DNA from 3 places in the Clostridium sp. DMHC 10 genome. Region 1 is predicted to be linked to each of the others. Evidence: predicted binding sites of a transcription regulator. Region 1 holds the regulator's gene; each other region holds the start of a gene.
What was found. The regulator HrcA, encoded in region 1, represses chaperone genes, less so after heat shock. The targets are predictions, from matches to a motif close to TGTTAGCACTCNNNNNNNNNGAGTGCTAACA.

Region 1 (11,087 bases):
CATCTGCCTTGATTTTCTGTCACCCATATTTGTAACCGTACATGTATTTATAACATAAACATCAGCCTTGTCTCCTGGCTCTACAAGTTCATATCCTTCTTTAATAAACTTTTCGGCCATAGCTTCACTTTCATATGAATTTACTCTGCATCCAAGTGTGATAAAAGCAACTTTCATTATAAATTTCCTCCAATATCGGATAGTTCATACATAACAAGTGAAGTACATACAAAACCTGCTGTTTCAGTTCTAAGTATTCTAGGTCCTAGTGTAATTATATGTGCTCCAATTTGCTTTAGTTCTTCTATTTCTTGTTCATCAAAACCACCTTCAGGTCCTATTACAATTGCTACATTTTTAATGTTCTTACCATCTATTTCTTTCACTACTTTTTTTAGTCCAGTACCTTCTTCGTTTTCATAAGGAACTATCACTAGATCAATGTCTTCTAGCTTTTCAAGCATATCATTAAACTCAATTACATCATTTACTTTAGTTATTAAACTTCTTTTACTTTGCTTACATGCTTCAAATGCAATCCTATTCCATCTATCCAGTTTCTTGAATTCCTTCATTTCGTTTTTTACAACTACTCTTTTCATTATAACAGGATTTATTTCCTTTAGTCCAAGTTCGCAACCTTTTTGAACTATAATATCCATTTTTGCTGCTTTAGGGACTCCTTGAAATAAATATACATCAAGTGGACTTTCATTGTTCACATCTAATTTTTCTATTATTTTAGCTTCTACAATGCTTTTATCTATATGAGTTATTTCTGCTACAAATTCCTCTCCATTGCAGTTGTTTATGCTTATTTTTTCCCCTTCTTTAAGCCTTAACACCTTATATATATGTTTCACATCATCGCCGTATATACTTACAATATTATTAACTATATTTTCTTTGGCGACAAAAAATTTGTGCATATTTTAGAACACTCTCCTTAAATATTTTATGCTTTTGCAACAATACAGACCCATTCTCCTTGGTTATTAACTTCTACTATCTCAAATTTATTTTTTCTTAATTCTTCAATTACATCCTTAGCTCTATCTTTTATTATACCAGATGATACAAAATATCCTCCCTTTGTAATAAATTTATTTACATCAGGTATTAAAATCTTTATAACTTCTGCAATAATATTTGCTACAATTACATCTGCTTTTCCTTCAACAACTTCCATTAAATCTCCGTGTTTGATTTCAATGTTGTCTAAATTATTATACTTCAAGTTTTGTTTTGCAGAATCTACCGCAACAGGATCAAGATCAACTCCTAAAACTTTACTTGCATTCAATTTAGCTGCTGAAATAGCAAGTATACCAGATCCTGTTCCTATATCAAAAACCGTTGAATTATCATCCACATATCTTTCAAGTGCCTGTATACACATCCTTGTAGTCTCATGTGTTCCCGTTCCAAATGCCATACCAGGATCAAGTTCTACAACTAATTCGTAATCTTTTGGTTCATACTTTTCCCATATAGGCTTTACTACAATTCTAGCACCAACTTTAGTAGGCTTATAATACTTTTTCCAGTTATTTTCCCAATCTTGTTCATTAACTTTATTAGAAACTACAAGACCTTTACCTTTATCTATTCCAAATTCGCCTAAATTATCAACACTTTTTTTATGTATTCAAAATTATTTTCAAATTCCTTGTCTTCTTTGTAATATCCCTTTATTACCGCACCTTCTTTTATATTGAGAAGTTTTTCATCAAAATAATCCCAATCACCATGATGCTTCTTCTTAAATTCGATATCATTTGAATCCTCAATTGAAACTCCCTTAACAGGTGTATTGTAAAGTATTCCTGTAACTGCCTCAACAGCCTCACTGCTTGTTACAATACTAACTTCTATCCAATCTTTATCCAACTTTATTCCTCCAAATATATTATTTATGATAGGATTTAGGAGGCATAGAGCCCTCCTAAACTTGGATGCATTTCTATCAAAATCACCTTAAAAATACAAGTAAGAAGTCTTAATTCTTACTTGTATTTAACATTATATCACTCTTTTACTTGGCTTTCTATTTTACCAAGGAGTTTTTTATAACCTCTTATGACATTTCTAAGTTCTTCTTCACTATCTTCATATTCTTCATCCATATCGTAACGCAATTCTTGAATTCTAGTGTTTATTAAATTTTTTATTTTCTTTACCTCACTTGCATCAAGATCAAGCATCATAGAGCATCATTCCTTCCAAGTTATAGTCAGATTACTATCATACTTAACTATTCTATATTATGCTCTAAAATCCTTCTTTAAAACAGTTTAGAAAAACTTAAATTTCCCCTTTTTCTCATTAGAAGACTCTCCGCTAGCTTCCATAAATAATTTTAAAGCTTCCTTTTGTTTTTCATTTAAAGTCTTAGGAACATCAACTATAACTTTTACGTACTGATCTCCTCTACCTGAACTATTGACTCTAGAAATTCCTTTTCCCTTTAATCTAAATACAGTTGCTGATTGAGTTCCTGCTGGAATTGTATATTTCACATCACCATCAATAGTAGGAACTGTTATTTCTGTTCCTAATGATGCTTTAGGGAAACTTATATGAGTATCCATATACACATCAAAACCTTGTCTCTTAAACTGTTTACTAGGAATAACTTTTATATTTATATATAAATCTCCTGCTGGTCCTCCATTTTTGCCATGCTCTCCTTGCCCTCTAAGAGGTATTACATTGCCAGTATCAACACCAGCTGGTATATTTACAGATATTTTTCTTCTCTTTCTTACATTACCTGAGCCATGACAATCCGGACATGGTTCAGTAATTATTGTTCCTTTACCACCACATTTATCACAGGAGGTTTCAGTTACAAAACTTCCAAGTGCAGTGTTTCTCTGAACTCTTATTCTACCCGAACCTCCGCACTTATCACATTTTTTAGCCGATGTTCCAGGCTTTGCTCCTGTTCCATGACATGTTTCACAAGATTCACTTCTAGTTAAATTAATTTCTTTTTTAACTCCAAAAACTGCTTCTTCAAAAGTTAAAGTCACGGTATATTCAAGGTCATTTCCTCTTTCTGGAGCATTTGGATTTCTTCTAGATCCTCCGCCTCCAAAACCACCACCGAAGAATGAACTAAATATATCTCCTAAGTCTGAAAAATCGCCAAAACCACCGCCTGAAAAGTCACCAAAGCCTCCGCCTGCGCCATTAAAATCAGCTGTTCCAAATCTATCATAATTAGCTTTCTTCTCAGGATCTGATAAAACCTGATAGGCTTCATTTATCTCTTTGAATTTTTCCTCAGCCTCTTTATTACCTCTATTTTTATCAGGATGATACTTTATTGCAAGTTTTCTAAATGCTTTTTTTATTTCATCTTCTGAGGCTTCTTTTTGAAGTCCAAGTACCTCATAGTAGTCTTTTTTTGCCATCCCTTTCACCACCCAAAATCTACAATTATATTGCTGAATTTCTACTAACTTAAAATTAAGGGAAGGGTAAAAACCCATTCCCTTATATTCAGGAAACAACTTCTATTATTTTTAATATCAGTTTCCCTTTTATTATACTTATAAATTAATTTTTTCAAACATTTTTTATTTGTCATTATCAACTTTAAAATCTGCATCAACTACATTATCGTCGCCATTGCCTTTTCCATCTCCAGCATTGCCAGAATTTGCGCCTTGGCTTCCAGCACCTGCTGCATTAGGGTCTCCCTGTGCTGCTCCTGGGTTTTGCTGATAGATTTTAGTTGTTACTGCATATAAAGCTTGAGTTAAATCTTCTGATGCTTTCTTTATAGCTTCTGTATCATCGCTATCTTTAATTTTCTTAAGATCTTCTAATTTTGCATCAATGTTAGTTTTATCTTCAGCAGGTACTTTATCTCCAAGATCTTTTAATGTCTTTTCAGTCTGGAAGATCATTTGATCTGCATTATTTTTAACTTCTATTTTTTCTTGTTTTTTCTTATCTTCTTCTGCAAATTTTTCTGCATCCTTTACAGCTTTATCTATTTCTTCATCTGTTAAGTTTGTTGAAGCTGTAATTGTTATATGAGATTCTTTTCCTGTTCCCTTATCTTTAGCAGAAACATTTACTATACCATTTGCATCTATATCAAATGTTACTTCTATTTGAGGTATTCCTCTTGGAGCTGGTGCTATTCCATCAAGAGTAAATCTTCCAAGGCTCTTATTGTCAGCAGCCATTTTTCTTTCACCCTGTACTATATTGATTTCAACTGATGGCTGATTGTCTGCTGCTGTTGAGAATACCTGGCTCTTTCTTGTAGGTATTGTAGTATTTCTTGTTATTAATGGAGTTGCAACTCCTCCTAAAGTTTCTATTCCAAGAGTAAGAGGTGTAACATCAAGAAGAAGTACATCTTTAACATCCCCTGTTAAAACTCCTGCCTGTATTGAAGCTCCAACTGCAACACATTCATCAGGATTAACTCCCTTTGAAGGTTCTTTTCCTGTAAACTGTTTAACTGCCTCTTGAACAGCTGGAATTCTTGTTGAACCACCGACAAGTACTACTTTGTCTACTTCATTTATTGAAAGTCCTGCATCATTAAGTGCTTTCTTCATTGGCTCTATTGTTGCTTGAACTAAATCATGAGTTAATTCATTAAATTTAGCTCTAGTTAAATTCATATCTATATGCTTTGGACCTGTTGCATCTGCAGTTATAAATGGAAGATTTATGTTAGTCTGCATTGAAGATGATAATTCTATTTTTGCTTTTTCAGCAGCTTCTTTTAATCTTTGAAGTGCCATTTTATCATTTCTTAAATCTATTCCATTGTCTTTCTTAAATTCTTCTGCAATGTAATCCATTATTTTATTGTCAAAGTCATCTCCACCTAAACGAGTGTTACCATTTGTTGATTTAACTTCAAATACTCCATCTCCAAGTTCAAGTATGGATACATCAAATGTACCACCACCAAGGTCATAAACAAATATCTTTTGATTTGTATCCATTTTGTCAAGACCATATGCAAGTGATGCTGCTGTTGGTTCATTTATTATTCTTAAAACTTCAAGACCAGCTATTTTTCCTGCATCCTTTGTTGCTTGTCTTTGGCTGTCATTAAAATATGCTGGAACAGTTATAACTGCTTGAGTAACTGTTTCTCCTAAATAAGCTTCTGCATCAGCTTTTAATTTTTGAAGTATCATTGCTGAAATTTCTTGTGGTGTATAATCTTTACCATCTATTGATACTTTATGTGATGTTCCCATTTCTCTCTTTATAGATATAATTGTCTTATCAGGGTTTGTTATTGCCTGTCTTTTTGCAACCTGACCTACAAGTCTTTCTCCATTTTTCTGAAATGATACTACTGAAGGAGTAGTTCTTGCACCCTCAGCATTAGCTATAACAACAGGTTCTCCACCTTCCATAACAGCCACACATGAATTTGTTGTTCCTAAATCAATACCTATAACTTTTGACATAATAAAAACCTCCTATATATTTTAGTTTGCTACTTTTACCATACTATGTCTTAATACCTTATCTCCTCTTTTATATCCCTTTTGAAGAACTTCAACTATTTCGCTTTCTCCATAGTTTTCATCTTCAATATGCATAACAGCATTGTGGAAATTAGGATCAAATGCACCTTCACCTGGTATTTCCTCAACACCTAATTTTGCAAGAGCATCTTTAAATTGTCTTATAGTCATATCAATGCCCTTTTTTATATCTTCAGCACTTCCACTTGATGTAGCTGCTCTTTCTAAGTTGTCTAAAGATGGAAGCATTTCATTTATAACATCACTGCATGCATCAGTGTATATGCCCTTCTTTTTCCTTAGCAGTTCTCTTTCTATAGTTGTCATATTCTGCAGTTAGTCTTAAAATTCTATCCTTCATAGTTTCAAGTTCATTTGATAATTTTTCATTGTCATCTTTCAACTTGGAATTGAATAATTTCATATCTTCTAACTCTTTCTTTTCTGGAGATTCTTCTTTTTCTCCTTCTATTTTTTTATCTTGAACTTCAACTTCTTCTTCATTTTGAACTTTATCTTCTACTACTGCTTCATCTTTATTTTCATTTTCAATAGCTTTTTCAGCATCTTTTTTATTTTTTTTCATCAACTTCACCTCTTACTTTATTCATCATTGTCATACAACCTTTTTAGATTATCATTAATTTGATCAACAACTTCCTTTATGACCCTTATAACATTAGAATAAGGTATTCTTGTAGGCCCTATAACTCCAATTGTACCAAACGGTCTCCCATTTACGCCATACACTGATGAAATTATGCTACATTCTTTAGCTTCAGAAATATTATTTTCATTTCCTATACTTATAGTAAATCCATCTGAAACATTAATAAGACTTTTCATAATTTCATTATTACCTACAAGTGAAAGGAAATCCCTAACCTTTTCAATATCTCTAAACTCTGGATAATTAAATATGTTTGTTGTTCCTTCCATATAAACCTTAGATGAATCCGACTGCTTTAATATAGTGTATATATTAGTAATAATGGATGAGAATATATCTTCATATCCTCTCAAATCATTTTTAAGGTTATTTATTACTTCTAGGTTTATCTGCTCTATAGTAAGACCTTTTATTCTTTCATTGATTAAAGCAGTCATTTTCATTAAGTTTTCATCAATAACACTTTTTGATACTCTTATAATGCTATCTTTAATAAATCCATTATCAGTTATTATTACACAAAGTATACTACTTGAAGAAACATTAATAAGCTGTATGGATTTTATATAACTTTTATCAGCTGATGAAGCTTTAACTATACATGTAAGCTTAGTCATATCAGAAATTAATGACATAGCCTGCTTAATAATTTTATCGACTTCAAAAAGAGCTTCATCAATTATCTTAGCTTTTATTATCATCTCTTCTTCAGGTGATATTCTAGGCACTTTCATAAGCTTATCTACATAAAGTCTATATCCCTTATCAGAAGGTTTTCTTCCTGAAGAAGTGTGAAGTTGTTCTATATATCCCATTTCCTCAAGATCAGCCATTTCATTTCTTATAGTGGCCGAACTTATACCTAAATCATATTTTTTGGCTATAGTTCTTGACCCTACAGGCTCACCAGTGCTTATATAGTCATTTATTATTGCTTGAAGGATTTTAAGTTTTCTTTCCTCCATATCCATATTCTCACCTCTTTATTAGCACTCACCTTGTTTGAGTGCTAATGACTATGTTTATAAAATAACACCTTGTTTTGTATTTGTCAATATGTTTTACTTTATGGAAAATCTCATTTTTAAGCTTATAAGTTAAATAATAAAATTATTTTTATTATTTGCCTAATTTTCTCTACTTTGCTTAAAATATCACTCCAATATAAAATCAGACATTATAGTATTAGAAATATGAACTGCCTTTTCTGTCAAAAAAACTTTATCACTCTCAATCTTAATAAGTCCTAGCTTTTCATATTTATTAACTACGGCCCCATATATGTCATAAATATTAACATTAAATTTACTTTTAAAATCACTGATTCTTATTCCATTGGTCTTTCTAAGTCCTAAAAACATAAATTCTTCCATATTATCTTTCGTAGAATTTTCATGTTTTTCAACTGATGTATCCTCATAACTTAAAATTTTCTCAATATATCTTTTTACATTGCTCTCATTTTTATTCCTTATATTATTAAAATAAGAATGAGCAGAGGCACCACAGCCTATATACTCATCCATACTCCAATATATTAAATTATGCTTGCACTCTTTATGTTCCTTAGAGAAATTTGATATTTCATACTGCTTGTATCCATTGTCTCTTAAAAACTCTACAGTAAAGTTGTACATTTTAACTTCAACATCTTCTTCTGGAAGTGCTAACTTTCCTTCTTCTTTCATTTTATAAAATGGTGTTCCTTCTTCAACAATAAGGCTGTAGCATGAGATATGCTCTGGATTCAAGTTACTTACCTTTTCTAAAGTTTCTTTCCACTGCTCAAAACTTTGTCCTGGAATGGCAAACATCAAATCTACATTTATATTTTTAAATCCGATATTTCTTGCCATTTCAAAGCCTTTTAAAAATTCGCTAAAATTGTGAATTCTTCCAAGGCTCGCTAAAAGTTCATTTTGACATGCTTGAAGTCCTATACTTATCCTATTTGCACCAGCTGTCTTTATAACTTCAAGCTTATCCTTATCAAAAAGAACCTGGGTTGCACTCAACCGTAAATTCACAATCTTCATGTTTATTAACTTTATGCAAAGTTTCTTTTAAAATCTCCCATGCTTCCATAGATAAATAACTTGGAGTTCCTCCTCCAATAAATATAGTATTAAATCTTTTACCCTTACACTTATTTTCTATTTCAAGGCACAATGCCTTTACATAGTCAAGCATATATTTTTCCATGCAGCTATAGGATGGGAAATCACAATACAGACATTTCTTTTTACAAAAAGGAATGTGTATATACAAACCCAATTTTCCCATAATCAATCCACCTTCAATATAGACATGAATGCTTCCTGTGGAATTTGAACACTTCCAACCTGTCTCATTCTCTTTTTTCCTTCTTTTTGTTTTTCAAGAAGTTTTCTCTTTCTTGAAATATCTCCACCATAGCACTTTGCAAGAACATCTTTTCTCATAGCCTTTACAGTTTCTCTTGCTATAATTTTTCCTCCAACTGCTGCTTGAATAGGTATTTCAAATAACTGTCTTGGTATAATTTCTTTTAATTTCTCAGCTATAGCTCTTCCTTTTCCGTAAGCTCTTTCTTTAGGAACAATCATTGAAAGCGCATCTACTACTTCTCCGTTAAGCAGTATATCCAATTTAACTAGTTCTGTTTTTTCATATCCATTAAGCTCATAATCAAAAGAAGCATATCCTTTTGTTCTTGACTTTAATGCATCAAAGAAATCATATATTATTTCATTTAGAGGAATTACATAATTTAACATAACTCTTGTAGTTTCTATATACTGCATATCAATGAAAATACCTCTTTTGTTTTGGCAAAGCTCCATAACCGCTCCAACATAGTCCGCAGGAGTAATTATTTGAGCCTTCACAATTGGTTCCTCCATGTAATCTATTTCTGTAGTTTCTGGAAGATTAGCTGGGTTAGTAATATCTATAGCCTCTCCATCGGTCTTCTTTATCTTATAAACAACTGATGGTGCTGTAATTATAATATCAAGATTAAATTCTCTTTCTATTCTCTCCTGTATTATTTCCATATGCAAAAGTCCAAGAAAACCGCATCTAAATCCAAATCCAAGTGCTACAGAAGTTTCAGGTTCAAAATTTAAGGCTGCATCATTTACCTGAAGCTTTTCAAGTGCATCCTTCAATTCAGGATACTTAGCGCCATCTACAGGGTATATTCCACTGTACACCATAGGTATAGCTGGTCTATAACCCTCAAGCCTTTCGCTTGCTGGATTATCTGCATCTGTCATTGTATCTCCAACTCTCGCGTCTCTTACATTCTTTATAGATGCTGTAACATATCCAACATCTCCAGCTTTTAATTCATCAACCTTAAGATAATCTGGAATAAACACACCAACTTCTGTAATTTCATATTCCTTGTTGGCTGCCATAAGTTTAGCCCTAGTTCCAGCTTTTATGGCACCATCAATTACTCTAATATGGCATACTACGCCCCTATAACTGTCATAATACGAATCAAATATAAGTGCTTTTAAAGGTTTATTTTCGTCACCACTAGGACAAGGTATTTTTTCTACCACAGCCTCAAGCACATCTTCAATATTAAGTCCTGTTTTTGCTGAAATAAGTGGGGCATCTTGAGCCTCTATTCCTATAACATCTTCAATTTCATTTTTTACTTCATCTGGTCTTGCACTTGGTAGATCTATTTTATTTATAACAGGCACGACCTCTAAATTATGATCTATGGCCATATAGCAGTTTGCTAAAGTTTGAGCTTGTATTCCTTGAGTAGCATCCACAACAAGTACTGCTCCTTCACATGCAGCTAAACTTCTAGATACTTCATAGTTAAAATCTACATGACCTGGAGTATCTATTAAATTAAGAGCATATTCTTCACCATCAGAAGGTCTTTTATATATAAGTCTTGCAGCCTGTGACTTTATAGTAATACCTCTTTCTCTTTCTATATCCATATTATCAAGAACCTGCTGTTCCATTTCTCTCTCAGTAAGAGTTCCTGTTATCTCTAAAAGCCTGTCTGCAAGTGTTGATTTCCCATGATCTATATGTGCAACTATACAAAAATTCCTTATGTGTTTTTGTCTATTACTAGGCATGCTGCAAATCCCCCTTTAATATTATGTATTATTGAAATTACTACAAAGCTTAAAAAAGATTTCAAGTAATCTAATAAATATCATTTTTAATCGTGTACAAATCAAAATAAATTATAGCATACATAGAAGGTTTTTTGTCAACCAAAGAAATTTTTACAGTTTGTTCATCTCACTTTTTAAATTTTCCAAGCCATTTTGTACATTTTCATTAAAATTTATTCCAAATGCATATACTTCCTTTTCAATTTCATTAAATCTCGAGTTAATACCATCTATATATCTTGAGCATGTATTGTTTATATTTGCAAACCTATTTCCAAAGGCAACTACAATTTCATTGTTAATATAAAATTTATAATTTTCAGTTTCTAATCTTATATCTAAAGGATTAGTCCTAAAAAGTATTCTGAATTTAGGAACATATACTTTTTCAATCACATCAGAAATGCTGTTTTTTTCTTTACTATTTTGGTCCTTACTTTCCAAATTATCAAGATGTTTTTCCATATCATCTAAATTGTAGTCATTAATTTTATTTATCATATCCTGCTTGCTTTTTTTATATGTAAATCATTGCAATATATATTTCTGTTTAGCTGTATATTGTTAATGCAAATAGAAATTAATGTTATCATTAATATTAAACTTATAAAAATTATTTTTAACTTTTTTGCCATAAATAAAAAAAGCACCTCCTAATTATAAGGATGCACTTTTTTTTAATTTATTATTCATTTTTTACCATTTAAATATTCTGCAATAACTCTAGCAATATATTTTTGTGTAGCCTTTGCTTCATCCAAGGTA
Region 2 (11,087 bases), 630 kb from region 1:
TGATAACTGCAACTCCACCAGCAAGCTTTGCTAATCTTTCTTGAAGCTTTTCTCTATCAAAATCTGAAGTTGTTTCTTCTATTTGAGCTCTTATTTGAGCAACTCTATCATGGATTTCAGTCTTGTCACCTTTTCCATTTACAACTGTAGTGTTTTCTTTTGATATCTTAACACTTTCAGCTCTACCAAGCATATCAACAGTAACGTCTTTCAAGTCTTTTCCAAGCTCTTCTGATATTACTTCTCCACCTGTAAGTATAGCTATGTCTCTCAACATTTCTTTTCTTCTATCACCGAATCCTGGTGCTTTTACAGCAACGCATGTAAAGGTTCCCTTTAATTTATTGATAACTAATGTTGCTAAAGCTTCTCCTTCAACATCATCAGCAATTATTAAAAGTTTCTTTCCTTGTTGAACTATTTGTTCAAGTACTGGAAGAATTTCTTGTATATTTGATATTTTCTTATCTGTTATAAGTATATATGGATCATCAAGTGATGCTTCCATCTTTTCACTATCTGTTACCATATATGGGCTTAAATATCCTCTGTCAAACTGCATTCCTTCAACAACATCAAGTTCAGTTCCCATTGTTTTTGATTCTTCAACAGTTATAACGCCTTCATTGCCTACTTTTTCCATTGCATCTGCAATTAATTTTCCTATTTCAGGGTCAGCAGCTGATATTGAAGCAACTCTTGCTATATCTTCTTTACCATCTATAGGTTTTGATATTTTCTTCAATTCTGCAACTGTTAAGTCAACAGCTTTTCTAATTCCGTTTCTTATAAGCATTGGATTAGCTCCAGCTGTAACATTCTTTAATCCTTCTCTTATTATTGCCTGTGCAAGAAGTGTTGCTGTAGTAGTACCATCTCCTGCTACATCATTTGTTTTAGTAGCAACTTCTTTTACAAGTTGTGCTCCCATATTTTCATATGGATCTTCAAGTTCTATCTCTCTTGCAATACTTACACCATCATTTGTTATAAGTGGTGCTCCAAATTTTTTATCTAAAACAACATTTCTTCCTTTTGGTCCAAGAGTAACTTTTACTGTGTTAGCAAGTTTATCTACACCTTTTTGCATAGATCTTCTTGCATCTTCTCCGTATAATATTTGCTTTGCCATTTTAAAATCCCTCCCGAATTTATAAATAGTTTAAATACAGTTAAATCGATGCGAAACTTAATTTATATACGTTTCAAAATGACAACTTTCAAAACATTATGAGACATATATAAGTTTAGTTGAGCTGATTTCACTAAATTAGTCTTCTACTACTCCTAAAATATCATCTTGTTTTACAATTAATAGTTCTTCACCATCAATTTTAACTTCAGTTCCGCTGTATTTTGAGAAAAATACTTTATCTCCTGCTTTTACATCCATTTTTACTTCTTTTCCATCAACTATTCCACCAGGACCTACTGCTATTACCTCTGCAAGCTGTGGTTTTTCCTTAGCTGCACCAGGTAATACTATTCCGCTTTTAGTAGTCTCCTCTGCTTCTAACCTTTTAATTACAACTCTGTCTCCAAGTGGTCTAACTTTCATTTTTAAACCCCTCCTTAAAAATTATATTAAAAATTTTATTAACTTTATAATTTTTATTAGCACTCGCTAATATTGAGTGCTAACACAATTATTATAATAATTAATAGTTGATATATTGGCAAACTTAATATACGTTACTATTTGGTTAATATTACTGATTATAGTAAATTGATATGCATTAAATTGTTTTTTGCTAAATTACTCTTTTTATCTATAAATATCAATTTGAATAAAATTCCTACACTTGTCAATAATGTTTAACACAAAATTTTTATGAAGGCAGTGAATAATTTGAAGATAGTATCAAATTTAACTAAGATATTTTTTTCTTTCCTTTTGACATTGACAACTATTTTATTTTTCACAAAAATAACAATGAACTTAAAGCCAATTTACTATTACGATGCATTAAATTTAGACATAATAGAAGAGTATAACCTTTATATTGAAAAATATAACTTAAATACTCAATATTTAAATTCTATTTCTCTCAAAAAAAATTACAATTATGTAATTGATTATATACAAAACCATAAAAAAGAGGCTTTTAAACTTCCAACTATACCTTTTTCTTCAAAAGCCAAAACACATTTTGAAGATGTAAAAAAAATAATAAAATATGGAGAATACACTTTTATAGCTTCTATAATATTATTTATAGCATTCTCTTTTATAACAAAAAAAATTATGTTATTTTCTGCCTAAAAGCCAGCGGAAAAGAACTGATTGCTATAACTGTTTTTCATCTTTTCTTTCACTTTTTAATTTTGATGAATTTTTTGATTCATTTCATAAGCTTATATTTCATAATCAGTACTGGATTTTTGATCCACAATATGACCCCGTTATATTAATATTTCCAGAAAATTATTTTATGCATTGTGCTGCTATAATCTTATTTTTTTCATTAATAACAGGCATATTTTTTTATATAAAAGGAAAATAAACTTCTAGCTATTTTTATCCGATTTTTTCTTAATAATGTTCTTTAATATTTTTTCTCCCTTTAAAGTTCCTATTATAAATAAAATAATCATAACAACAGCTATAATGGCAAGATGCAAAACATTGCCTTCAGTCAGCTTATTTCCAAAATACGCAGATACAAATATGCCTGGAAGTCTTCCCATAGTTGAGTAAATAATAAACTTTTTTCCGCTTACTCCAGAAGCTCCACATAGATACGCTAATATATCTTTTGGCAATCCTGGTATAAGATAAATAAGAAATATTGCAGCAGCAGCATTTTCACTTTTTAAAAATTTTCTAAATTTAGATGCATTATTCTTCGCCGTAATCTTTTCTATAAAAGGTTTTCCTAAAAAGTTAGAAAGAAAAAACGCACCGACACTCCCTATAGTTATTCCTATAACAGATATTAGACTTCCATAGAATGTGCCAAAAACATATCCACCTGCAATTTGAACTATTTCCCCTGGTATAAAAAATACAATTACTTGGGCTATTTGCATAACTAAAAAAGCAAGCGTACTGTACCTTCCATAGGATAATATAAATTTTTTTACCTTTTCAGTATCCTTCATCATATAAAAATACTTTGAGTAGTATATATATGTACAGTATGCTAAAAAAACAATAAGCAAGATTCCACCAATTTGTGCTTTATATTTTAAAATTCTATTGTACATAATTTTCATTTTACTAGATACGTTATTGAAAAAGTTTTTTTAAGCCCATAAATTCACTTCCAAAATTAAAGTTTGTTAACAAATATTATTATACCAAAGGTTTGTCAAAGGCGTAAATGCTGCTGGCAATTGTTAACATAAATTTATCATACCTGTATTTTATTCTCTCTAGCATAATAAAATAGATATTGTTGTGCAAAACCAGATAAATTTCCAAACTTGTTTCTACCAAAGTCTCTTATTTTTTTAAGTGATACATCTGGAGCCACATAAAATTTCATCATAGCCTTCTTAACCCAAACATCTACAGGAAAAGCAGAATACTTATTCATAGAAAATAGCATTATACAATCTGCAACCTTAGGTCCTACTCCCATTAACTTTTGAAGTTCCTTATGACAATCATCATCATTAAGAGAAGCTATAAAATCAAGATTAACTTCTCCACTATATATTCTATCAATAGTATCCTTTAAATATTTTGCCCTAAATCCAGTACTGCATTCTTCAAAATCCTTCTCGCTGCCAGTGTGGAGTTTGTCAATTGTAGGGAATGAATAAAAAATATCATTGTTATATGTAATTTTTTCTCCCCACTTTTTACTTATATTTTCTATAGCTTTTTTAATCATTGGAATTCTATTATTAGCAGAAATTATAAAAGATATTAGCATTTCAAGTTTCTCTTGTTTTAAAAGTCTTATTCCATATCCAAAATCAACAGACTTTTTTAATAAAATATCCTTGCTAAGTTCCCCTTTTATTTTTGTGTAATTCCTGCTTAAATCAAAGTACTCACACCATGTATTTTTAAATTCCTCTTCATTGATATTATATATTAACACATCATTTCCCTTTTTCTCTACCTCTATAACCTTTCCCAAAGCCACACCTATATAACTGCCATTTTCCCGTCTATTCCATCTAAAACACTGTCCACAATCAAATATATGGCTAAGTTCAAAGTTCTTTACATCCTTCACTAAAACTCCATTATTAAAGCTTTCAATTGTATTAAAATCCATTTATAAGCACCTCCTACTTTATATTTTATCATATAAAAAAATCCCCATACTTAAATGAGGATCTTTTTTTTGCTATTATTTTGAATAGTCGTAAAAACCTTTTCCAGTTTTTCTTCCAAGCCATCCAGCTCTTACATATTTCTTAAGTAATGTATGTGGTCTGTATTTAGAATCTCCTGTTTCTGAATAAAGAACATTCATTATAGCAAGACATATATCAAGACCTATAAAATCTCCTAATTCTAATGGTCCCATTGGATGATTTGCTCCAAGTTTCATAGCTTTATCTATGTCTTCTACAGAAGCTATTCCTTCTGCATATATTCCAACTGCTTCGTTGATCATTGGAATTAATATTCTATTTACAACAAATCCTGGTGCTTCTGCAACTTCTACAGGATCTTTTCCTATAGCAACAGCACATTCTTTTACAGCATCAAAAGTTTCCTGTGAAGTAGCAATTCCTCTTATTACTTCAACAAGCTTCATAACAGGAGCTGGATTAAAGAAATGCATACCTATAACCTTATCAGGTCTTTTAGTTGCTGATGCTACTTCTGTTATAGAAAGTGATGACGTATTTGACGCAAGTATAGTTTCTGGCTTGCATATATTGTCTAAGTCAGCAAATATTTGTCTCTTTATATCCATTCTTTCAACTGCTGCTTCAACTACAAGATCACAATCAGCTGCCAAATTAAGGTCAACTGTTCCTGTAACTCTCTTTAATATTTCAGCTTTACCAGCTTCGTCTAATTTTCCTTTTTTAACTAATCTTGAAAGATTTTTATCTATAGTAGCTAATCCTCTTTCAACGAACTCGTCTTTAATATCTCTTATAACTACTTCTAATCCTTTAGCTGCAAATGCTTGAGCAATTCCTGCTCCCATTGTACCTGCACCTATAACACATACTTTTTTCATTACACTAGCCTCCTATTTTTAACTTCCATATAAATAATTTATACATTATGAAAATTACTAAGCATAGTTTTTTCATAATGCATAAATTTAATTCTATTTTATTTGCCAGATAATAATTATTAGTTGTTAGCTGCTTTAATTTGAGCAATTAATTCAGGAACAACTTTATTTAAGTCTCCTACGATTGCTAAATCTGCAACTTGCATTATTGGTGCTCCTGCATCCTTATTTATAGCAATTATGTAATCTGAATCCTGCATTCCTGCTAAATGCTGAATTGCTCCTGATATACCGCATGCAATATAAAGTTGTGGTCTTACTGTCTTTCCTGTTTGACCAACTTGAAGATCTTTATCTACCCATTCTTTTTCAATTGCTGCCCTTGAAGCTGCTATAGTTCCGCCAAGTACATCAGCAAGTTCTTGAAGTTTGGCAAAGTTTTCTTTGCTTCCAACTCCTCTTCCACCAGCTACTAATACTTTAGCTTCTCCTATATCAACAGTATCTTTTGCAACCTTAACAACATTTAGAACTTTTGTCCTAATATCGTCTTCTGTTAAGCTAAAAGCAACTTTTTCAATTTTGTCTGAAGAAACATTTGACTGATCCTCAGCTAATTTTGAGAAAACTCCTGGTCTTACAGTTGCCATTTGTGGTCTATGGTCTGCACATACGATTGTAGCCATAAGGTTACCACCAAAAGCAGGTCTTGTTGCAAGTAAGTTGTTGTTTTCAGGATCTATATCAAGTGCAGTACAGTCAGCAGTTAATCCTGTTGAAAGTCTTGCTGCCATTCTAGGTCCTAAGTCTCTTCCTATGAAAGTTGCACCTATAAATAGTATTTCAGGCTTTCTTTCATTGACTAAGTCACATATAACCTTTGCATATGCATCTGTGGTAAAATGCTCTAAAAGCTTGCTATCAGCAGCTAAAACTTTATCTGCTCCATGAGCTAAAAGTTCTTTTGACATTTCATCTGTATTATATCCTAATAATACTGCTGTCAATTCAACACCAAGTTTTCCAGCTATTTCTTTACCTTTTCCAAGTAATTCTAAAGATACTTTCTGTAATTTTCCGTCTCTTTGTTCAGCAAAGACCCATACGCCTTTGTAATCTGCTATATTCATAAAGCTTCCCTCCTACACATTAAATATAGTGCTTCTCTTTTAATTTTGAAACTACATATGATGCTGCTTCTTTAACAGGCTTATCAACAAGTTCTCCCTGTCCTTTTGCTTCTTTAGTTACAGATTTTTTAACCTTTGTTGGTGAACCTTTAAGTCCTAAAAGACTTAAGTCGATATCTATATCATTTTCGCTCCAGATCTTTATTTCCTTGTCAAATACTCCAAATATATTTCTTACATCCATATATCTTGGCACATTTAATTCTTTTATTGCAGTTAAAAGAACTGGTGTCTTAACTTCTACATCTTCATATCCATCTTCCCAAGCTTTTCTTACCTTTAAAGCATCTCCGCTAACTTCAACTTTTTCTACATAAGTTACTTGAGGTATTCCAAGATGTTCTGCAATTTCTGGTCCAACCTGTGCAGTATCTCCATCTATTGCCTGTCTTCCAGCAAATACTACATCATAATCTAATTTTTTAATAGCAGCTGCAAGAGTATGTGATGTTGCAAGAGTATCAGCTCCTCCAAAAGCTCTGCTTGATACAAGTATTGCTTCATCTGCACCCATAGCTAAAGCTTCTACTAAAGCATTTTTAGCTTGTGGTGGTCCCATTGATACTATAGTTACATGCGCACCAACGCTTTCTTTTAATACTAATGCTTCTTCTAATGCATTTTTGTCATCTGGATTTATGATTGATGGAACTCCTTCTCTTATAAGTGTTCCTTTTACTGGATCTATTTTAACTTCAGTTGTATCTGGAACTTGTTTTAAACAAACAACTATATTCATTTAGAATTTCCTCCTTTTATCTAAAAATATGATTTGAAATAACTAATTTTTGAACCTGAGTTGTTCCCTCATATATTTCTGTTATCTTAGCATCTCTCATCATTCTTTCAACTGGGTAATCTTTAGTGTATCCATATCCACCGAAGAGTTGAACACATTTTGTAGTTGCTTCCATAGCAACATCAGCAGCATAAAGTTTTGCCATAGCTGCTTCTTCATTATATGGTAGTCCCTGATCTTTGCACCAAGCTGCTTTGTATACTAAAAATTTAGTTGCTTCAATTTTTGTCTTAATATCAGCCATAGTCCAAGCTAATCCTTGGAATCTATCAAGACTTCTTCCAAATTGTTTTCTTTCTTTCATGTAGTCTCTTGTTACTTCAAATGCTCCTTCAGCAATTCCAAGAGCCTGTGCTGCTATACCAATTCTTCCTCCATCAAGAGTCTTCATGGCAATTCCAAATCCTTTTCCTTCTTTTCCAATAAGGTTTTCCTTTGGAACTATACAATCTTCAAATATAAGTTCTGTAGTTGAAGATGCCCTAATACCCATCTTGTTTTCTACTTTTCCTACTGAGAAGCCTTTGAAACTCTTTTCTACTATAAATCCAGATATTCCTTTAGTTCCTTTGCTTCTATCTGTCATACCAAATACGCAAAATACATCTGCAACTCCACCATTTGTTATAAATATTTTTGAACCATTTAATACATAATGATCTCCTTCAAGAACTGCTGTAGTTTGCTGACCAGCTGCATCTGTTCCTGCGTTTGGTTCTGTAAGTCCAAATGCTCCTATTTTTTCGCCTTTTGCAAGTGGAGTTAAATATTTTTGTTTTTGTTCTTCAGTACCAAATTCATTGATTAATGAAGCACAAAGTGATGTATGTGCTGAAAGAATAACGCCTGTTGTGCCGCAAACTTTTGATAATTCTTCAACAGCGATTATGTATGAAAGTACATCTCCACCTGCGCCACCATATTCTTTTTTAAATGGAATTCCCATCATTCCATATTTAGCCATTTTTTTAACATTTTCCATTGGGAATCTTTCTGTTTCGTCAATTTCTGCTGCTATTGGTTCAACATCATTTTTAGCAAATTCTCTAACCATCTGTTTTACTAATTCTTGTTCTTTTGTCAATGCAAAATTCATATAAACTTACCTCCTATCTATTTTTGAAACCTTCTGGTTTTCTCTTTTCAACAAAAGCAGTCATTGCATCTTTTTGATCTTCTGTTGAAAAACATTCTCCAAATGCTTCTGATTCAAATGACAAAGCAGTGTCAATGTCACATTGAATTCCTCTATTAATAGCCTGCTTGCTTAATTTAACAGCTATTGGAGCGTTATTTACAATTGTATTTGCAAGCTCTTTTGCTGTATTCATTAATTCACCAGGTTCTACTACTTTATTTACAAGTCCAATTCTTAAAGCTTCATCTGCTTTTATATTCTTTGCAGTAAAAATAAGTTCTTTAGCCATTCCCATTCCTACAAGTCTTGCAAGTCTTTGAGTTCCACCAAATCCAGGTGTTATTCCAAGACCAACCTCTGGCTGACCAAATCTTGCATTGCTTGAAGCAATTCTTATATCACAAGCCATCGAAATCTCACAGCCGCCGCCTAATGCAAAACCATTAACAGCTGCTATTACGGGTTTTTCTAGAAGTTCTAATCTTCTAAATACTTTATTTCCTAGTATTCCAAATTTTCTTCCTTCTATTACATTCTTGTCTTTCATTTCAGAAATATCTGCTCCAGCTACAAAAGACTTTTCACCTGCACCTGTTAAAATAATTGCAAGCACTTCATTGTCATTTTCAATTTCATCTAAAACGTAATCAAGTTCAGTTAAAGTTTCACTGTTAAGTGCATTTAATGCCTTAGGTCTGCTTATAGTAACTATAGCAATTTTACCTTCCTTTTCAAGGATGATATTTTTTAATTCCATGACTTATCCTCCTAAATCTTTTTATTCTTTGTTAATATTCTAACAAAGAAAACTAAAATTTTAGAAGCCTTAAGCTTCATTTCTAATTATATAATTAATTATTTCATATTTCAATAATATTTACATTGAAATATGAAATAATTAAAAAATATCATATTTTATCTTTTAGCAAACAACTTAAAGTAAGTAAACTATCACTTAAATGAACATTTTCCACAATTACATCATCAGGTGTAACTAAATCCACAGGTGCAAAGTTCCATATTCCCTTAACATTATTTTTTATAATTATTTCAGCCACCTTTTGTGCACTTTTTCTTGGCACACAAATAATTGCAATGTTAATGTTGTTGTTTTTCAAGAAAGCATCTACATTGTCTATATCTTGTATTTCAATATCATGTATTTTTAATCCCAAAAGCTTAGGATTTATATCAAATATTCCTTTTAAAGAAAAACCTAGTTTTTCAAAATTTATATAATTAGCAATTGCTTGACCAATATTACCCGCACCTACAATAATAGTATTATACTCCTTTGTAAGACCCAAAATTGCATCTATTTCTTTGCAAAGTTCTTTTACGTTGTAACCGTACCCCTGTTGTCCAAAATCTCCAAAACAATTAAGGTCTTGGCGTATCTGCGAAGCTGTAAATCCTATTTTTTCGCTTAATTCTTTCGATGAAATCCTATCCACATCATTTTTCACAAGTTCATTTAAGTACCTATGATATTTAGGAAGACGCCTTATTACAGCCATCGATATATTCTTTTTCTTTTCCACGCAATGCACCCCTCACCTAGACATACCACTCCAAAGCCTTATTTCATCTATCAAATAATTAAGGTATAAGCAATACATCACTATTATAAATGATATACTCATAATATATTTTACCACATAATTTTAATTTTACACTATTTATTTTTTTCATTTATTTTATCTATTGTTGCAGCTATAGGGAAATCACCGCGAACCTTAACTATAGATAAGCAGCATTGAACTTTAAAATTTATTTGACAACACATATTTCTATGCTTTAATATTTACTGGTAAAGGATTAAAGATAAAGCGCGGTGATAATTTATGATAGTATTAAGCTGTAAAGATATTCATAAAAGCTATGGAATAGATGTTATTTTAGAAAATGTGACCTTCTCTATTAATGAAGGTGAAAGAATTGGAATAATCGGTCCTAACGGTGCTGGAAAATCAACTTTATTTAAAATACTTACAAACAGTTTAGAATACGATTCAGGAGATTTATTTATCGATAAAAACAAACAGTTAGGTTATTTATCTCAGCATCTAGATCTAGAAACTTCTAATACAATTTTTGAGGAACTATCCTCTGTTTTTAGTGAACTTATTTCTATAGAAAATAAACTCAAAGATTTAGAGCAAAAAATGAGTGAACCATATGATCCTCTAAAAGAAGCTTACCATGCTAAAATTATAAAAGATTACACAAATTACACAGAAGCTTATAATACTAAGGGAGGATATTCCTATAAAGGTGAAATATCCAAAGTATTAAAAGGTCTTGGTTTTTCAGATGAAGATTCAAAAAAACCTATTTCAATATTAAGTGGTGGACAAAAAACAAGAGTGGCTCTATGCAAACTTCTTCTTATGAAGCCAGAAATACTTCTTCTTGATGAACCAACTAACCACCTTGACCTTGATGCAATAGAGTGGCTTGAAGACTATCTTCATACATATAAAGGAACTATACTTATAATATCTCATGATAGATATTTTCTAGATGCCATAACAGACACAACTTTTGAACTTATTAATGGGCATGTAAATTGTTATAACGGGAACTACACAAAAGCTCTTGAACTTAAAAAGAAGGATTATGAAATCAAATTGAAAGCTTTTGAGGTACAGCAAGCTGAAATCAAAAGGCAAGAAGGAATAATAGAACGCTACCGTTCATTTAATAGAGAAAAAAGCATAAAAGCTGCAGAAAGCCGTCAGAAAGCACTTGATAAAATTGAAAGAATAAAGCCACCAGACAAAGAAACTGGTGTTACAAGAATA
Region 3 (11,087 bases), 1.1 Mb from region 1:
AATAAAGGCTACACTTAAAAATGATGACCCTATTAAAAGCTTTTTATTTACATGGGTACTTCCTATGGGATTTTTGCTTATAGTAGGTAAAATTATTTTTGACATGCTTGATAAAAAGCTTGGAAATGGCGTTATGTCATTTGGAAAGAACAATGCAAAGCTTTACGCAGAGAACGAAACAGGAAAAACCTTTGCAGATGTAGCAGGACAAGAAGAGGCTAAGGAATCTCTTGTAGAGATTGTAGATTTCCTTCATAATCCTGATAAATACACAGAAATAGGCGCAAGGCTTCCTAAAGGAGCACTCTTAGTAGGACCTCCGGGAACAGGAAAAACTCTTCTTGCAAAAGCCGTTGCAGGAGAAGCGCATGTTCCTTTCTTTTCTATGTCAGGCTCTGATTTTGTTGAAATGTTTGTAGGTATGGGAGCTGCAAGAGTAAGGGATTTATTTGAGCAAGCCCAGGAGAAGGCTCCTTGTATAATATTTATAGATGAAATTGATGCTATAGGAAAAAGCAGAGAAAGTGGAATTGGTGGCTCTAATGATGAAAGAGAACAAACTCTAAATCAGCTTCTTGCTGAGATGGATGGATTTGATTCTTCCAAGGGGGTTGTAATTCTAGCAGCAACTAATAGACCAGAAGTACTTGATAAAGCTCTCTTGAGACCTGGAAGATTTGATAGACGCGTAATTGTCGATAGACCAGATTTAAAAGGTAGAGAAGCTATACTTAAAGTACACTCAAAGGATGTTAAAATGTCAGAGGAGATATCACTTGAATCTGTAGCTAAATCGACTCCAGGAGCTGTAGGAGCAGATCTTGCAAATATAGTAAATGAAGCAGCACTTTTAGCAGTTAAACAGGGAAGAAAAGAAGTAGAGCAAAATGATTTGGAAGAGGCAGTTGAGGTTATAATAGCCGGTAAGGAGAAAAAAGATAGAATTCTATCACAGCAGGAAAAGAAAACTGTGTCTTATCATGAAGTAGGGCATGCTCTTGTGGCAGCACTTTTAAAGCATACAGATCCTGTTCATAAGATTACAATTGTCCCGAGGACTATGGGAGCACTTGGATATACTATGCAGCTTCCAGAAGAAGAAAAGTATCTTGTTACTAAAGAAGAAATGTTTGATCAAATAACGGTTATGCTTGGTGGGAGATCAGCGGAGGAAGTTGAATTTGGTACAATATCCACAGGGGCATCTAATGATATAGAAAGAGCAACAAAGACGGCAAGAAATATGGTTACTATATATGGAATGACAGATGAATTTGATATGATGGCACTTGAAAATACAAGCAGTAGATATCTCGATGGAAGGCCAGCCCAAAATTGTAGTGATACCACAGCGGCAAAAGCAGATGAAGAAGTACTTAGAATTATTAAAGATGCACATAATAAGTCTAAAAGTATACTTAAAGAAAATAGAGACTTATTAAATAAACTTGCGGAAATACTACTTGAAAAAGAAACCCTTATGGGAGATGAATTTATGCAGGTTGTAAAGGAGAGTTCGTCATGGAAAGAGAAGGAACAAGAGACATTGATACAATAGTCAAAGATAAGGAAAAGGAGCAAGAGTTTCTTGAAGAGGCTGATAAGTTAAAAGGTGTAATTGAAATTATAAATAGAGAAATTTTAAGTTATATTAGAAAGAGAAAGGATATATCAAAATATATAATTGAAGCTAGAAAGAAAAATATAGAGCAGTTTGAGGATGACGAAGATAAAATAATAGAATATTTTGATCATGAAAGATATGTAAAAGAAGAAAGTTTTAGAGTAATAGATAAAAGATTAAAAGAATTTACTATACTTTTAGCTTCCCCGTATTTTGGAAGAGTTGACTTCAATGAAGAGGAATATGGAGAGGATAGAATATATATAGGTAGATTTGGAGTTACTGTTGAGGGGAGTTTTGCTCCACTTGTGGTTGACTGGAGAGCCCCTGTTGCTTCACTTTTTTTATACGGCATCTCTTGGAGAGGCTAAATATACTTCTCCAGAAGGAAATACGGACGTTGATATTTTAAAGAAAAGGCAGTATGTCATAAAAAAAGGAGAATTAAAAGGACTTTTTGATTCAGAAGTTGATGTTAAAGATGATATACTTCAGATGGTTTTAAGTGAAAATTCGGGAAGTAAGCTTCGTGACATAGTTATGACAATACAAGCGGAACAGGATAACATAATAAGGCAGCCTAGAAACAAAATTGTAGTGGTAAATGGTACAGCTGGAAGTGGCAAAACAACTATAGCGCTTCATAGAGTTGCATATCTTTTATATAACTATAGAAAAATACTTCAGGATAAGGTTTTGATTTTAGGGCCAAATCAAATTTTTATGGAGTATATAAAAGATGTTTTGCCTACACTTGGCGAGGAAGGAATAAATCAGGAGACTTTTGTTGATTTTGCTTTAAATATGCTTGAATTAGATACTGGAGACATTATGAGCACTAAGAATTACATGGAGCATGTATTAAGTAATGACAAAGAGTTTATAGAAGAAGCAAAGCATAAGATGTCAGATGGGTATATAAATGAACTTAATAAAATTATAGAAGATTTAAATTTAAAATATGAAGCTGGTATGAACTCAGTAAAATACTATGATAAAGTGGTTATGCCTGAAGATGAGGTAAAAGAGCTTTTTAATAAGTATTATAAGGATATGCCTTTATATAGAAGAAATAAAAAATAAAGAGAATAATTTTTGGAAAGCTTAAAGATGCTAGAGATGAAAGAGTAAGAGTTATAGAAAGAGAATATAAAAAGCTCATTGAAAGTTGTACACCAGATGAAATTAAGTTAAATGGAAATCAAATGGCATATAAAAGAAAATTAAAAATAAGAGAAGCTGTGGAGATGGTTATGAAGGCTAAAAGGGAACTTCAGTTTCTTAATGAAGCAGATTTACTTGAAATTTATAAGACTATTAATGGTGAAAAGATGTACACAATTGATGATTTAGCACCGCTTCTTTACTTAAGAATTAAGCTTGAAGGCATCAACATGGAAAGAGAAATAAAACATGTTGTAATTGATGAGGCACAGGATTACAGTAAACTTCAGTTTATGGTTATAAAGGAAATTACAAAGTGTCTTGGTATGACTATTGTAGGAGATTCTAACCAGAGGATTATACCATTAGTTTCAGAGAAGGTTCCTATGGAAGAAATTATTGAAGTTTTTGATGAAATGGATGGGGAACTATTTAAGCTTAATAAAAGCTATAGGTCTACAGCCGAAATAATGAAATATGCTAATAAATTTTTAAATGATGATACCATAGTTCCACTTGTAAGAAAAGGTGAAGAAGTTGAAGAAATTACAGCTCAAAGTGATGATAAGTTTACTTCTATTGTTGATAAGCAGATATTAAATATGAAAAACAGTGGCATTGAAACGATAGGAATAATATGTAGGAATATGGATGAAACAAAGTATTTTGGAAGTCTTCTTAAAAATAATCAATATATAAAGGTAATAGATAAGGAAAATTTAATTTACTCTGGTGGGGAAGTAGTAATTCCGTCATACCTTGCTAAAGGGCTAGAATTTGATGGTGTAATTATGATTAACACAGAAAAATTCAATGAAGAAGATAAAATATCATATGTAATGGCAACAAGAGCACTTCACAAGTTGTGTGATATTTATATCGATTATAAGTGGAATGAAAATAAATAACTAAAGGAAGCTTTGTTTTAAATAAGTGCAAAAGAGAGCGTTTATTTAAAACAAAGCTATAGATTAACATGGGGAAGGGATAATCATGGATAAATCAAAGGCAGTAAGTACTAAAGTGCCTTTTATTGAAGAAAATATCAAAGAAGAAATGCAGGAAATGCAAGAAACCTTAATGGTTTATAGAGCTGCTATAAAAGAGGTTAGCACTAAACTTGATATATTGGATTATGAATTTAAAGTTAGAAGACAAAGAAATCCAATAGAATATATGAAGTCAAGAGTTAAATTGCCTGACAGTATAATGGGTAAACTTAGACGTAAAGGACTAGAGGAAAGTATTGAATCAGCAAGGAAAAATTTAAATGATATAGCGGGAATAAGAGTGGTTTGCTCATTTGTTAGCGATATATATGAGATTGCAGACATGCTAAAAAAACAGGATGACATTACGTTAATAAAAGAAAAGGATTATATAAAAAATCCTAAACCTAATGGATATAGAAGTCTTCATATGGTTTTGGAAATCCCTATATTCTTCTCAGATCATGTAGAGCCTGTGAGAATTGAAGTTCAAATACGAACAATTGCAATGGATTTTTGGGCAAGCCTGGAGCATAAATTGTATTATAAATCAGGTGAAGGTAATTCAATACATATAAAAAATCAATTAAAAGAATGTGCAGATATCATAACAGAAACAGATATGCGGATGCAGAGTATACAAAGAGAAGTGGAGAAGTTAAATTAGCCATTTACTTTATGTTAAAATAGCATAACAGAAGTTTTATTAAGGATGCATAACGAAATATTATTTCAATGCAGCCTGTTTTTTTTACGTTTTAACAGGTTGAGAGAGGTCAATAAACATAAACTAAAGCGAGTGATATTAAGTAATTAGTATGATTACTATTTTTCAGAAATATGTACCAAAAGATAAGCGAGGAATGATTTTTAGTCTATTTTCAATTATTATGAATTTATTAACACCTATTTCACTGCTTTTTTCTGGAATTGTGCTGGATTATATTAGCACACCTAGTACCCTTTCTATTTGTGGATTAACTTTAATAATTGGAGCTGGATTTTTAATAAAAAGTTTATTAGATTTAGACAATTTTAATAAGCTCGACACTTAATAATAAGTGATGTAAAATTACATTATAAGGAAGATTATTAATAGTTTGAGGAGTGATGGGTTTAATGGGTAATAGTAAAATTATAGTATATGAAATTCGATTAAATATTAGTGAGGCGAAATATATATGAGCATAAAAGTTTATACGTTGAATTCTTTTGCAAAAACAGAAGGAGGAGGAAATCCAGCTGGAGTTGTTTTAAATGCAGATCATTTATCGGTAGATGATATGCAAAAAATTTCAGCAAAGGTTGGTTTTTCAGAAACAGCTTTTGTAAAAAAATCGAATAAAGCCGATTTTAAGGTTGAATTTTATACGCCGAATTCGGAAGTAGATATATGTGGACATGCAACTATTGGGACTTTCACTTTGTTGGCCTATAAAGGCATTATAAATAAAGGACAGTATACTCAGGAAACAAAGGCGGGTATTTTAAAGATAGAGTGTAATAAGAATAATGTAATTTATATGGAACAGAAAAAACCTGAGTTTTATGAAATACTTGATAAAAAAGAAATAGCGCAGTCATTAAACCTTGATGAAACTGATATTATGAGTGAACTTCCTATTCAAATTGTATCTACAGGTTTAAAGGATATTTTAATTCCAGTAAAGTCACTTAAGGTACTTAACAATATAAAACCTGATTTTAATAAAATTTCATGTATTAGTAAAAAGTATGGTGTTGTTGGGTATCATGTTTTTACTTTAGAAACGCAAAATAATGGAACTGCTCATTGCAGAAATTTTGCTCCCTTATATGACATACCAGAAGAGGCAGCAACGGGAACTTCAACTGGAGCATTAAGCTGTTATTTATATAGGCATGGAATTATTAATGAAAAAAGTTCACGAAGTTTAGTTTTTGAGCAAGGATATTCGATGAGAAGACCTTCAGAAATTTTAAGCAGCTTAATAATTAAAAATGGTGAAATTAGTGAAGTAATGGTTGGAGGAACAGCATTAAATATTGAAGAACGATTTTATTAATAGCATTGATTAAAAGGAGAATTTTAATGAAAACAATATTAGTTACTGGCAAAGATGGTTTTTTTGCTTCTAGATTTATTGAATATTATAAGGAGAAATACAACATTATTGGATTTAGTCATAGTGATTTAGATATAACGAATGAAAAACAAACAGTTTCAATAATATCAAAATATAACCCTGATTATTTAGTGCACGCAGCCGCTATATCAGATACAGGTACCTGTGAAAGAAATCCAGAAAAATCTTTTGAAGTAAATGTTAAAGGTTCAATTAATGTTGCTAAGGCATGCTTAAAAACAAAAGCGAAATTAATATATTTAAGTTCAGATCAAGTATACAATGGAAACGATGAAGAAGGACCATATGATGAAAAAAGTTTTAATCCTAATAACGTATATGGAAAACATAAGATTGAAGCGGAAAAAGAAATACTTGAAATAATGGATAATGTAGTTATCTTAAGGTTTACATGGCTTTTTGATCTTCCACAAAGACATAAGAAAACAAATTCTAATATAGTATGGAATATAGTAAAAGCATTAATGGAAAATAAGGCTATAAAATTTCCGGCAAATGAATATAGAGGAATTACATATGTGTATGATTTAGTAAAGAACTTTGATAAAATTATTGATTTGCCAGCTGAAGTCTATAATGCAGGAAGTGAAAATAATTTAAGCACATATGAAGTAGCAGAAAAAGTTGTTGCTGCAATGGGATTAAGCTGTAGAGTTAGAGAAATTTTAATAAAAGATATTGAAAGATATAAAGAAAAAAATAGAGATTTAAGAATATCAAATAATAAACTTAAAAATCATGGTGTATTTTTTAGTAGCACAGAAGAAGCAATTGAAAATTGCATAAAGGATTTTTTATCTTAAGTATTTGATGGAAAATGCACTGATACAACAATTTATGTTTATTATCCAATTGAAGATAGGTATCAAGAGGTTGCTAAAAACTTTGAGGAGTGGGCAATAGGATTGCTTTCTGGGAGGATAAAGAGTTAGTATAGACAAACTGGAATTTGTCGAGCTGAGTGAAGGGTTTTAATTCGCCCTGCTCATTAAAAAACTAACTTTTTCACTTATGTGAAAAGTGAAGGGTTTGACATAGCTTTGCTTGTCAAAGGTGAAGGTTTTTGCCACGGCAAAAGGTTAAGGAATATTTTTCTCCGTTTCTCTACGAAAAATAAATAATTTAATCCGTAATAGAAGTTGCAGTCATGATCTAAGGTAGTTTTACGTTTTAAACTTTTAAAATTTTAAAATTAAATTGTATAAGCATTTTCTCACATCCTTACTAATATAATACTATATTTATATTAAAAATGAATGAAATTGTGAAAATCACTCACTATTTATTTTTGACAAGTATAATTTATTTATCCACTAAGTTTACTACAAGTTGGATAATTAAATAAATTCTAAAAACATATTGACAAAGAAGAAATAATTGTTAAAATAAAATTAGCACTCAGTTATATAGAGTGCTAACAAAATATTGACTTAAAAATTTATTGATAATATATACAATCTACGAAAGGAAATGATATCATGGCAACAAAACAGTTTAAGGCAGAGTCAAAAAGACTCCTTGATTTAATGATCAATTCTATCTACACAAATAAAGAAATATTCCTAAGAGAGCTAATATCAAACGCAAGCGATGCAATTGATAAGAGTTATTATCGTTCACTTGTAGATGAAAATGTAACTTTCAATAAAGAGGATTTTTACATTAGAATTACAGCAGACAAGGAAAATAGAACACTTACTATAACTGATACTGGTATAGGAATGACAAAGGATGAACTTGAAAACAACCTTGGAACTATAGCAAAGAGTGGATCTTTAGCTTTTAAAAATGAAAATGAAGCCAAAGAAGGAGTAGACATCATAGGACAGTTCGGAGTTGGCTTTTACTCAGCATTCATGGTATCAGATGATGTAGTTGTAAAAAGCCGTTCTATAAATTCCGATGAGGCTTACAAATGGGAATCAAAGGGTGTAGAAGGTTATGAGATTGAAGAGTGTAAAAAAGATGAAGTTGGAACTGAAATAACACTTAAGATAAAAGCAAATACAGAAGACGAAAGCTACGATAAATACTTAGAAGAATATACACTTAAGGAATTAGTTAAAAAGTATTCTGATTTTATAAAATATCCTATAAAAATGATGGTAAAAAAGAGTAGAGTAAAAGCTGGTACGGAAGACAAAGAAGATAAAGATAAGGAATATGAAGATTATTTTGAAGATGAAACTTTAAACAGCATGGTTCCAATCTGGAGAAAGAACAAGAATGAATTAAAACAGGAAGACTACGACCAATTTTATATGGATAAACATTTTGGATGGGAAAAGCCTTTAAAGACAATTCATTCAAGTGTTGAAGGTGCAGTAAGCTATACAACACTTTTATTTGTACCGGCTAAAGCTCCATTTGACTTCTATACAAAAGAATTTAAAAAAGGTCTAGAGCTTTATTCAAACGGTGTACTTATAATGGAAAAATGCGAGGATTTACTTCCAGATTACTTTGCATTTGTTCAAGGATTGGTTGATTCTGCTGATCTTTCTTTAAATATTTCAAGAGAGCTTTTGCAGCACGATAGACAACTTAAATTTATTGCAAAGAAGATAAAAGAAAAAATCAAAAATGAACTTTTATCTATGCTAAAAAAAGACCGTCAAAACTATGAGAAATTCTATGAAAGCTTTGGAAGACAGCTTAAATATGGAGTTTATTCTGATTACGGCAGCAATAAAGATGTTCTTCAAGATTTACTTTTATTCTACTCTTCAACAGAAAAGAAGCTTGTAAGCCTTGATGAATATGTTACCCGTATGAAAGAGGATCAGAAGTTCATATATTATGCAGCTGGTGAAAATATAGATAAAATTGATAAGCTTCCGCAGACAGAGCTTGTTAAGGATAAGGGTTATGAAATACTGTACTTCACTGATGATGTAGATGAATTTGCAATTAAGATGCTCATGAAATACAAAGAAAAAGAATTCAAATCTGTTTCAAGCAAGGATTTAGGTTTTGAAGCTGATGAAAAAGAAAGCGAAAAGGAAACAGAAGAAAACAAAGAATTATTTAATTTCATGAAGGATGTACTTAAAGATAAGGTTAAAGAAGTTAAAGCATCCAACAGGTTAAAAACTCATCCAGTTTGTCTATCAAACGAGGGTGAATTATCTATAGAAATGGAAAAAGTACTTAAAATGATGCCTGATGGAAATGGTGTTAAGGCAGAAAAGATTTTGGAGATAAATACAAATCACCCAATGTTTGATGCTATAAAGAAAGCATTTGCAGAGGATAAAGATAAATTAAAGATTTATTCAAATCTTCTCTACAATCAGGCTCTACTTATAGAAGGACTTCAAATAGAAGATCCTGTACAATTTGCTAATGATGTATGCTGCTTAATAAAATAGGAAATTTAAATTTAAATTGTGCCAAAATGCCATATTTAAGGTATTATGGTGCAATTAAATTTTTTTATTTAGAGTTTATTTTAGATATTTAACTAATTAATTATAATTATTACTTGACAATTTATATTCATAGATATATCATGTAAATATAGAAAAGGTAAGCTTTAATTACCGAGTTACTAAAAGTTACTTAGTTATAAAAATTAAATGAGGTGAAGTAGAATGTCAAAAAGTTTTTATGAAGCTGTAGAAAATAGAAGGACAATATATGGTATAAGCAAGGAAAGTACAATTAGCGATAATAGATTAAAGGAAATAATCAATTTTGCAGTTAAAAATACTCCTTCTGCTTTTAATTCACAAAGCTCAAGAGTTGTGGTACTGCTAGGAAAAGAACATGATAAAGTTTGGGATATTGCGAAAGAAGAACTTAGAAAAATAGTACCTAAGGAAAAGTTTTCCGAAACAGAAAATAAAATAAACTCATTTAAAAATGGATATGGAACTATTTTGTTTTTCGAAGATCAAAATGTAGTGAAAGCACTTCAACAAAAGTTTTCACTGTATAAGGATAACTTTCCAGTATGGTCAGAGCAGGCGTCAGGAATGCTTCAGATAAATATATGGAATGCACTTTCATCTGAAGGAATTGGAATATCTCTTCAGCACTATAATCCACTAATTGATAGTGAAGTGAGCAAAGAATGGAACATACCAAGTGGATGGAAATTAAGAGGGGAGATGCCATTTGGCAAACCTACTTCTGCTCCAGAGCAAAAAGATTTTTCTCCACTAGAGGATAGAGTTAAATTTTATAAATAAGTTGTGCTTTAAAAGAATGTGATAAAGTTTAATAGATTAAAATTCCAGATCTTGTAATTACCTGGAATTTTTTTTATTGAATTTATTAATTTATAAAAATATTAAGTAAAAATGTTTGTATTGATATATAGAGTAAATTATAATTGTATTAGCAATAATAAAGTTAATAGGAGCGATGAATATGATAAATTTTGGGATAATAGGTACAAGCAAAATAGCTGATCAATTTGTAAAAAGTGCAAGGTTAATACCTGATTTTAAACTTAATGCAGTATACTCAAGAAAATACGAAACTGGTAAAGAATTTGCAGAAAAATATGATGCCCAAAATGTATTTACGAATTTAGAAGATATGGCTAAAAGTAATTTCGTTGATGCTGTTTATATAGCAAGTCCTAATTCACTACATGCGCAGCAGGCAATAAAATTTTTAAATAACAAAAAACATGTTTTGTGCGAGAAATCAATGGCGTCAAATTTAAAAGAAGTAAGCGCTATGGTTAAGGCAGCAAAAGATAATAAAGTCCTTTTAATGGAGGCTATGAAAGTTACATTTTTACCGAACTTTAAGATTATAAAAGAAAATCTACATAAAATAGGAAAGGTTAGAAGATGTTTTATAAGTTATTGTCAGTATTCTTCAAGATATGATGCATATAAAGAAGGAAACATTCTAAATGCCTTTAAGCCTGAGTTTTCAAATGGAGCTATTATGGACATAGGTACTTACTGTATACAGCCTCTAGTCAATCTCTTTGGAAAGCCAAACAAGATAAAGGCTTCTTCCTTGAAACTTGAATCTGGGGTTGATGGTGAAGGAAGTGTAATTTTATCTTACGATGATATGGAAGGTGTAGTTATTTACTCAAAGATATCTAACTCCTATATTCAAGGTGAAATTCAAGGGGAAAACGGATCTATAGTTTTTGATAAAATAAATCCTATCGAGAAGGTTTTAATTATATATAAAGATGGAAGAACAGAGGATATA

Region 2: a site for HrcA is predicted at 1,613-1,643, ahead of AGR56_RS13755 (co-chaperone GroES). Genes of this name have one in related genera too.
Region 3: a site for HrcA is predicted at 7,293-7,323, ahead of htpG (molecular chaperone HtpG). Genes of this name have one in related genera too.

The regions. Positions count from the first base shown of each region.
Region 1 is NZ_LGVB01000015.1:1,793,947-1,805,033, reverse strand. It holds gene mtaB (tRNA (N(6)-L-threonylcarbamoyladenosine(37)-C(2))-methylthiotransferase MtaB) at 1-177, opposite strand, end outside; gene AGR56_RS10765 (16S rRNA (uracil(1498)-N(3))-methyltransferase) at 177-929, opposite strand; partial or broken gene prmA (50S ribosomal protein L11 methyltransferase) at 956-1,890, opposite strand; gene AGR56_RS10755 (hypothetical protein) at 2,028-2,207, opposite strand; gene dnaJ (molecular chaperone DnaJ) at 2,295-3,419, opposite strand; gene dnaK (molecular chaperone DnaK) at 3,585-5,456, opposite strand; partial or broken gene grpE (nucleotide exchange factor GrpE) at 5,478-6,102, opposite strand; gene hrcA (heat-inducible transcriptional repressor HrcA) at 6,120-7,157, opposite strand; partial or broken gene hemW (radical SAM family heme chaperone HemW) at 7,341-8,469, opposite strand; gene lepA (translation elongation factor 4) at 8,472-10,280, opposite strand; gene AGR56_RS10720 (hypothetical protein) at 10,434-10,823, opposite strand; gene AGR56_RS10715 (stage II sporulation protein P) at 11,012-11,087, opposite strand, start outside.
Region 2 is NZ_LGVB01000015.1:2,426,085-2,437,171, forward strand. It holds gene groL (chaperonin GroEL) at 1-1,132, opposite strand, end outside; gene AGR56_RS13755 (co-chaperone GroES) at 1,271-1,558, opposite strand; gene AGR56_RS22910 (DUF1461 domain-containing protein) at 1,850-2,263, shown strand; gene AGR56_RS13765 (TVP38/TMEM64 family protein) at 2,509-3,216, opposite strand; gene AGR56_RS13770 (DNA-3-methyladenine glycosylase) at 3,354-4,232, opposite strand; gene AGR56_RS13775 (3-hydroxybutyryl-CoA dehydrogenase) at 4,308-5,156, opposite strand; gene AGR56_RS13780 (electron transfer flavoprotein subunit alpha/FixB family protein) at 5,276-6,286, opposite strand; gene AGR56_RS13785 (electron transfer flavoprotein subunit beta/FixA family protein) at 6,306-7,085, opposite strand; gene AGR56_RS13790 (acyl-CoA dehydrogenase) at 7,102-8,241, opposite strand; gene AGR56_RS13795 (short-chain-enoyl-CoA hydratase) at 8,255-9,040, opposite strand; gene AGR56_RS13800 (redox-sensing transcriptional repressor Rex) at 9,192-9,824, opposite strand; partial or broken gene abc-f (ribosomal protection-like ABC-F family protein) at 10,128-11,087, shown strand, end outside.
Region 3 is NZ_LGVB01000015.1:2,914,394-2,925,480, reverse strand. It holds gene ftsH (ATP-dependent zinc metalloprotease FtsH) at 1-1,558, shown strand, start outside; partial or broken gene AGR56_RS16050 (UvrD-helicase domain-containing protein) at 1,522-3,696, shown strand; gene AGR56_RS16045 (GTP pyrophosphokinase family protein) at 3,782-4,444, shown strand; gene AGR56_RS20960 (hypothetical protein) at 4,668-4,832, shown strand; gene AGR56_RS16040 (PhzF family phenazine biosynthesis protein) at 4,959-5,822, shown strand; gene AGR56_RS16035 (sugar nucleotide-binding protein) at 5,849-6,706, shown strand; gene htpG (molecular chaperone HtpG) at 7,382-9,274, shown strand; gene AGR56_RS16025 (nitroreductase family protein) at 9,497-10,096, shown strand; gene AGR56_RS16020 (Gfo/Idh/MocA family oxidoreductase) at 10,278-11,087, shown strand, end outside.